Regions from separate parts of the Glaciecola sp. SC05 genome, predicted to be linked through region 2. Evidence: predicted binding sites of a transcription regulator. Region 2 holds the regulator's gene; the other holds the start of a gene.
The links. The regulator sigma-54, encoded in region 2, starts transcription at its own class of promoters, with help from an activator protein. The targets are predictions, from matches to a motif close to GTTGGCACGNNNNTNGNNT.

Region 1: the regulator sigma-54 is predicted to act here: its motif matches at 2,299-2,317, upstream of AB9H30_RS00865 (PAS domain-containing sensor histidine kinase).

Annotation. Positions count from the first base shown of each region.
Region 1 covers NZ_JBGIYY010000001.1:203,014-207,230, reverse strand. Annotated here, with positions in the region: gene AB9H30_RS00870 (sigma-54-dependent transcriptional regulator) at 1-977, opposite strand, end outside; gene AB9H30_RS00865 (PAS domain-containing sensor histidine kinase) at 974-2,263, opposite strand; gene AB9H30_RS00860 (glycoside hydrolase family 3 N-terminal domain-containing protein) at 2,558-4,217, shown strand, end outside.
Region 2 covers NZ_JBGIYY010000012.1:43,417-47,633, forward strand. Annotated here, with positions in the region: gene AB9H30_RS11985 (HPr family phosphocarrier protein) at 1-168, opposite strand, end outside; gene rapZ (RNase adapter RapZ) at 161-1,027, opposite strand; gene ptsN (PTS IIA-like nitrogen regulatory protein PtsN) at 1,059-1,502, opposite strand; gene hpf (ribosome hibernation promoting factor) at 1,517-1,804, opposite strand; gene AB9H30_RS12005 (RNA polymerase factor sigma-54) at 1,828-3,336, opposite strand; gene lptB (LPS export ABC transporter ATP-binding protein) at 3,384-4,112, opposite strand; gene lptA (lipopolysaccharide transport periplasmic protein LptA) at 4,109-4,217, opposite strand, start outside.

The DNA.
Region 1 (4,217 bases), on a different contig from region 2:
ATGGCCAGCTTTTGCTGTTTGCTATGACGCGCAATTAAATGATTTGCCAATGGCACAATGTCGCCTTTACGCTGAGCCAAAGGTAGCCACGTAATCGGAAAAACGTTTAAGCGGTAATATAAATCTTCTCTGAATTTACCGCTCGCAACTGCTTGTTTTAGATCGCGGTTACTCGTTGCAATCACCCGTACATTTAAAGAGATTGTTTTGCGAGCACCGAGACGCTCCACTTCACGCTCTTGCAATACACGCAGTAGCTTAGACTGCAGCGCCATATCCATTTCGGTAATTTCATCTAGCAGTATGGTGCCATCTTGAGCTTGCTCAAACTTACCAGGACATGCTTGAATTGCGCCAGTAAATGCACCTTTTTCGTAACCAAATAGTGTGGCCTCTAGCATGTTCTCTGGAATTGCCGCACAGTTAATTGCTACAAACGGACACTCACTTCGATTTGACTGATCGTGAATGTAGCGAGAAATGACCTCTTTACCTGAACCGCTCGGTCCAAGCACCATAACTGTTGCTTCTGACTTTGCCACTTTGCGCGCAAGGCTGAGCATGTTGATACTGCTTTCGTCAGCCACGATAGGCGTGGTAGATTCTACTTTTTGTGCTGGTGCATAGCGCCCGACTAAATTCAAAAGGACTTGCGGCGCAAAAGGCTTCGACAAATAATCCGTAGCGCCATTTCTCATAGCGTGAATGGCGTCGTTAATGTTTGCATAGGCCGTCATCAAAATCATCGGTAACTGCGGATACTTATTTTTGACATTTTTGAGCAACGACAATCCGTCCATACCCTGCATCTGAATATCGCTAACCACAATATCAAACTCTGCGTCTGACAACTTCACCATGGCTGACTCAGCGCTTTCTACCGGCGTAACTTGATAGCCGCCTAATAGTAATGTATCGACGAGCGCCTCGCGAAGGCCATGATCATCTTCTACAATAAGGACTTTGGTTTTAGTCATGCGCTGACTCCTTGAATGTTTGCATCGTTTGCTGGTTTCACTATATTTGAATCAAAACGAGTACTGCTTTGCGTGGGCTCATTTTGTATATTGGGTATGACTGGAACTGAGATAGAAAACACTGCACCTTGATGGTCTTTGCGATTGGCACAGCTTACAAAACCGTTATGCGACTTCGCTACCGTATTGACAACCGCTAAGCCTAAGCCAGTGCCCTGAGATTTTGTGGTATAGAAGGGTTCGAACATTTTTTGCAGATGCGCTTCGTCAATACCTTGCCCAGTATCGGTGACTGAAAAGACAACGTAATCTTTCTCATCAAAGGTTTGTCTTGCTACTTCGAGAGTGACGGCGTGCTCTTCAATGCTACTGGGCGCAAGGGCCTGTAATGCGTTACCTAATAAATTGCTAATTGCACCGCTCAAAGCCGTTAAGTTGCATAGCACCGGTGCCTGTTGGTCTTTGTTAATAAGGGACAGTTTTACGCCCGATTGTGCAAATTGCGGCTCGACATTTTGCATACTTACATTTGCAATATCTTCAGAGCTCATCGCTTTAACAATGTGATTGTCGCCACTTTTGGCAAACAGCAACATATCGTTCACCTGAGATTCTAAATCTTTTAAGCGCAGTATCAGCTTTTGACTAAAGCGCTCGGTGGTGCTGCCCTGAGTTTGCACACTCTTGATATTTTCTGCATACAGCATAGCCGAAGATAAAGGAGTGCGAACCTGATGAGCTAATGAAGCCACCATCTTGCCTAATGATGATAAACGCTGCATATGACCAAGACGATGCTGAAGTTGACGCGTTTCAGTTAGATCAGTGATCACAATTAGCTGACCCTTCTCTTCAGTTAATGGTGATATGTCAATTTTCACACGTTTACCATTTCGCATAGACACTTCGTGACCATCATCGGCCTGAGGCCTGAAAGCTCGCTTTATCACATCACGCCAAAGCTCGCCCTCTAAAGGCTCTTCGAGTAAAGCACCCGCTTGTTTATTTGCAAGCGACACAATCCCTTTTTGATCAATCACTACAACGCCAGCTGGCATAATAGATAAAAGATGTGAAAAACGGTGGGGACTGTTTTCTTCGTCAAGTTTTTCGACTGGGTCTATGGAATCTGCCTGTTGGTCTGTTTTCCTGTTAGCAAGGGCATCATTTTCGACGTCAATTGAAGTGCGTTTGGCATACACATCGCGGATTGATGGCACGATATTATATGCGACGGTTTTGTCGCGATGGATGCTGTCTTCAGCAATAAACGATAAAGTTGACATAGACTTCTAACTCGTATGAACATTTGCTTGGAGTTCTGCACGTTACATGCCAATTTTTATCATAATATTTTCAATGAGTTAGCAATTTTAGTTTTTTTGACGCCGTCAATAAAATGTCAATATTAACCCTAGCGAGCAATTTTTATTACGCCAAACAAAAATATTTAATTTCTTCCTGTTGACCTTAAATTCAGACCGCCTTAGCTTGTTTAAAGCCCCTTTTCCCTGTATTTATCTACCATATGAAAACGTAGCAAAAACGTTTTGCAGTTTAAAAAACAAGGAACGAGCTGAATGACCCACTCAAGCAACATCCCGGAGTTAGTAAATAGCCTTCTCCAAAAAATGACCCTCACTCAAAAACTCGGACAAATGAGTCAGGTCTCTGGCAATGGTGGGACTATTTCAGATGAATTAGCTGAGCAAGTGCGAGCAGGACTAGTTGGGTCAATTATCAATGAGGTAGATACCGATATCATCAATGAACTACAGCGCATCGCACTTGAAGAAACTTCGCTGGGTATACCTTTGTTAATAGGTCGAGATGTGATCCATGGATTTAAAACAATTTTTCCTATTCCCCTTGCGCAGGCGGCTAGTTTTTCACCAGATTTAGTTGAGCAAGCAGCGCATATTAGTGCTCTAGAGGCATCAAAAGTCGGCATAAACTGGACGTTTTCACCCATGGTAGACGTCAGTAGAGACCCGCGCTGGGGACGCATTGCCGAAAGCTTCGGCGAAGACCCATATCTATGCAGTGTTTTTGGTCAAGCCATGGTGAATGGTTACCAAGGTAGCTCGCTAAGCGATGCAGGTGCGATAGCTGCCTGTGCAAAGCACTTCGCGGGCTATGGCGCATCAGAAAGTGGCCGCGATTACGCCTCTACAAATATTCCAGAAACAGAACTAAGAAACGTGTACTTGCGTCCGTTTTTCGCAGCTCACCAAGCCGGTGTGGCAACTTTTATGACTTCGTTTGGCGATCTAAATGGCGTACCTGCAAGCGGCAATCAATGGCTCCTTCAAACGGTGCTTCGCGACGAGTGGCAATATACTGGCATGGTTGTTAGCGATTGGGATTCTGTAAAGCAGCTAGCGACCCATGGTTTCACTGAAAATGATGAAGAATCAGCCCATGCTGCAATTACCGCAGGTATCGATATGGAAATGTCTAGCGCCACTTTCCGATATCATGGACCGTCTCTGCTCGCTGATAAGCGCTTAGATATGACATCAATAGACCAAGCTGTGCGTAAAATATTACACCTGAAATTTAAACTCGGATTATTTTCAAATGATACCTCTGGATTATTCAGACCCACGCCAAGTGAGGCTGATTTTGTTACATCAGCGTCACGCAGCCTAGCAAAGAAAATAGCCATCGAAAGCTGCGTATTACTTGAAAACAAAAAGCAACTTTTACCATTAAATAAAGCAACACTGTCAAATGTTGCGATTATTGGTCCGCTTGCCGATGACGGCTATGAGCAGCTTGGTACCTGGATATTTGACGGCGAGGAGCGCCACAGCATTACCTGTTTGAGTGCGCTACAGCAGTATCTTGGTGATGATGTAAATATACACCTTGCAAAAGGGCTCGCCTCTACCCGCAGTTTAGAAAGCGATTTATTTGATGAGGCAATAAGCTGTGCAAAAAATGCTGACGTCGCTCTGGTCTTTGTCGGTGAAGAATCTATATTATCGGGAGAGGCGCACTGCAGGGCAAACATCGAGTTACCCGGATTACAAAACGAACTGATTAAAGCACTCGCGCAAACCGGCACTCCCATTGTTGCTGTGGTGATGGCTGGCAGACCCATTATTGTTGAAAATATCGTGGATCATCTAGACGCACTAATGTTTGCATGGCACCCAGGCACAATGGCCGGTCCTGCAATTGTAGAGCTGTTATTTGGTCAAGCAACTCCGTCTGGGCGCTTGCCAGTCACGGTGC
Region 2 (4,217 bases):
CATCAATGCCAATACGCTATTTGCCGGAGCGGTGTTGTCGCCCTGGGTGAGTTGAATATCGGCGGCAAACTTGTTTGCTAGCTGCACAAGCTTAGTCGCGGCCCGTGCGTGCAAACCAAGTTTATTTGTTATGGTCAGAAGTTTTGTGATGTTGTTTACATCACTCACCTTTTTCGTCCTTAATTTTCTTTAGCTCGCGATGCTTAACCTGCACATCACCATGGGTAGCTTTGAAGGTTTCTGAAAGTGCTTGGGCAACATACACGCTGCGGTGTTGACCGCCAGTGCAGCCAATCGCAATAGTCACATAACTTCTGTTATTGCGCTCTAAGTGAGGTAACCAAGTCGTGATGAGGTTTTGTACCTGCCAGATGAACTTCATAACCAAAGGTTGACCTGCTAAAAACACTTCCACGGGGCCGTCTAAACCATTTAGAGGCCTTAAATCAGGGTCCCAATGTGGGTTTGGCAAAAAGCGCACGTCAAATACATAATCAGCGTCTTTTGGTATACCATATTTAAAACCAAAAGATTCAAACAGAATGACTAAATCGGTGCTTTTTTTGCCTAATACTCTTTCGCGTATTAACTCGGCGAGATCATGCACTGATAGCTGGTCTGTATTGATATTTAGGTCGGCTTTTTCGGCCACTGGAACCAGTATTTCCCGCTCAGCGTTAATCGCATCGGTAAGTGAGTTCGATAGCTTAAATAGTGGATGTAAACGTCTTGTTTCGCTGTAGCGTTTGATCAGTACATCGTCGCTCGCGTCTAAAAAGATAATCGTGATATCCCAAAACTCAGGCAGATATTCTAGTATTTCTGAAATTTCTTGCTCAGCTTTTGGCATGTTACGCACATCGATACTGACGGCGACCAACTCATTTTCGTCGGCAAGTGCGTGTGTAAGAGTGGGTAACAGATTGACTGGGATATTGTCGACGCAGTAATAACCTAAGTCTTCTAGTGAGCGAAGAGCGATAGATTTTCCAGAGCCAGAACGACCGCTGATGATTAAAAGCTTCACTGCTTGCTCCTAGTTACGAGTTTAGATTCAGCTAAGCTAATGCTGAAATAATTTCTTTCTTAGTTTGGGCATTGCGTATGGCTTTTACAATGTCTTTATTACTCAACTTTCTGGCGATGCCAGCGAGTGCTTTCAAGTGTGTTTCGGCCTCTTCAGCAGGCACTAATATGGCAAAGAAAATATCCACTGGTTTATTGTCGATGGCATCAAACTCTATGGGCTCCTCGGTGGTCACGATGATCGCCATGATTTGGCTGATGCCTTTAATACGGCCATGAGGAATAGCAATCCCATTGCCAATGCCAGTGCTACCCATTTTTTCGCGATTAATTAAGCCACTTAATACTTCGTCTTGATCCAACTGTGGGTTTTGTTTTATCGCAATATCGCTGATCATTTCGAAAATACGCTTTTTACTTTGGCAATCGACCGAACATTGCGTTCGGTCGAGAGAAATAATATCAGAAATTATCATAAGGTAAGTTTCGTCTAGTGCCTTCTGAGTTTTTCTTTGTGTTTAATTACCTGCCGATCGAGTTTGTCGATAAGAGAATCTATTGCCGCATACATGTCGGTATGTTCAGAGTTCGCGAATACTTCGCCGCCTTTTAAATGAAGTTTAGCTTCTGCTTTCTGGCTGAGTTTTTCTACGTTTAAGACCACGTGGACATTATTGATGTGGTCAAAATGACGTTCTAATTTTTCGAATTTAGTATCCACGTAACTACGCAATGAGTCAGTGATATCTACATGATGGCCGGTAAGGTTAATTTGCATAATACTAAGTCCTCTTGTTGCGTCTAAATAAGACTTTTTCGTTGGTTTGAGGGGGGAATATGTAACGATTCCCGATATTTTGCAATTGTTCGACGAGCAACCTGAATACCTTGTTCGGCGAGCACTTGCGCAATTTTGCTATCACTCAATGGTTTATGTGCAGGTTCAACAGCCACCAATTTTTTAATCAATGCTCGAATCGCCGTAGACGAACAATTCTCACCTGATTCGGTCGCAACATGGCTGGAGAAAAAGTACTTAAGTTCAAAAATACCGCGCGGTGTGTGCATATATTTCTGCGTGGTGACCCTAGAAATTGTCGACTCATGCATATCGACCATCTCTGCCACGTCATTTAGTACCATGGGGGTCATTTTCTCTGGCCCTTTTTCAAAAAATTCACGCTGTTTTGAAACAATGCAGTGAGAGACTTTTAATAATGTCTCGTTGCGACTCTCCAAGCTCTTTATAAACCATTTCGCTTCTTGTAAATGTGACTTGATATATTGAGAATCGTTCGGATTTTTTGAAGTTTTTCCTAAACTAGCATAAGTCTCATTAACCGATAGCGCCGGCAGCGCATCGTTATTGAGCTCAACTGTCCAAAGGCCATTCTTTTTGTAGACGTTTACATCTGGAATAATGTATTCGGCTTCTTTGGTTGATACCGCGCTGCCTGGACGCGGGTTAAGTGTCTTTAACAGGCGCATGACCTCGCGTAACTGGTCCTCCTTGAGTTTGGTCTTGCGCATCAAGGTTCGATAGTCCTTGCTACCCAGTAAATCGGCATGCTCTTGAATTAATTCTTTGGCTTCTTCTAACCATGGCGTGTTTGCGTCGAATTGGCGCAGCTGCACCAGCAAGCATTCTTGCACCGATCTGGCGCCAGAGCCAACAGGGTCGAACATCTGCACACGTTTGAGTACGCACTCGACTTCATCTAAATCAACGTCTTCGTCATCTAGGCTTTCGAGAATATCTTCGCTGGTGGTCGTCAAATAACCCGACTCGTCAATGGAGTCGATGATCGCAATGGCAATCGACCGGTCGGTTTCAGAAAAATGCGTTAATTCCATTTGCCACATTAAATGGTCTTGGATGGAGTCACTAGTTTCACCTTGAAAAACATAGTCTTCGTCAGGATTGGTTCCGATCATTTTAATGGGCGCTGAACTGGAGCCCAAATATTCTTCCCAAGAGCTATCAAGTGGAAGATCATCAGGAATATCGCCTTTTTCTAGAGCGTCATGGGTATCCATGTTGTCGGTGCCAGATAAACCAGTTTCTCGATCAGAATTATTAGAAGTCGCAGAGTTATCGTTGGTTTTGGCGTTGTTTTGATCAGATTTGTCGGTGCTGTCATTCTCAGGATACTCATGATCAGTAAGCTCTAAAAGCGGATTTGACTCAAGCGCCTCTTGGATTTCTTGTTGTAGATCAAGCGTAGAAAGTTGCAACAGTTTAATAGCCTGCTGTAACTGCGGTGTCATGGTCAGCTGTTGACTAAACTTCAGTTGTAACGAGGGTTTCATTAACTTCCTTTAGCTACGAATTCGTCTTGTATACGAATAATGCGACTCTATAGTGCAAACTGTTCACCTAAATATACATCGCGAACAGTCTGGTTGGCTAATATTTCATCAGCGGTACCCGATGCAATTAACTCACCGTGGCTTACAATGTACGCTAATTCACATACATCTAGTGTTTCTTTTACATTATGATCGGTAATGAGTACACCGATACCGCGTTCTTTAAGCTGATATATGATCTTCTTTATATCACTAACAGAAATTGGGTCAACACCTGCAAAGGGTTCATCGAGTAAAATAAATTTGGGGTTTGCCGCTAATGCTCTAGCAATCTCTACTCTGCGGCGCTCTCCACCCGATAAACTCATGCCTAAATTATTTCGAATGTGGTTGATGCTAAAATCATCAAGTAACTCATCCGCCTTCTGCTCTTGCTGTGCTCGGCTCAGCTCTTTTCTGGTTTGCAATATGGCGATTAAATTCTCATGGACGGTGAGCTTACGAAAGATAGACGCTTCCTGCGGTAGGTATCCGATACCGTGTCTTGCTCTCTCATGCATCGGCTGATAAGTAATATCTAATTGGTCGATTTGAATTTCGCCTTTGTCCAAAGGCACTAATCCCACAATCATATAAAAAGTAGTGGTTTTTCCGGCACCATTGGGACCAAGCAATCCTACGATCTGACCGGTAGACACCTCAATACTGACATCGCGAACGACCTGTCTAGACTTATAGGATTTGGCTAAATGCTTTGCGCTAAGGGTGCTCGTCATGGTTGATCCTGATTGTCTGTAGGCTTAAGCTCCTGCTCGGAAGAGAAAGCGCCAGGACTAATCACGGTTCTAACAGATTCGCTACTATTATCGTTAGTAGATGCC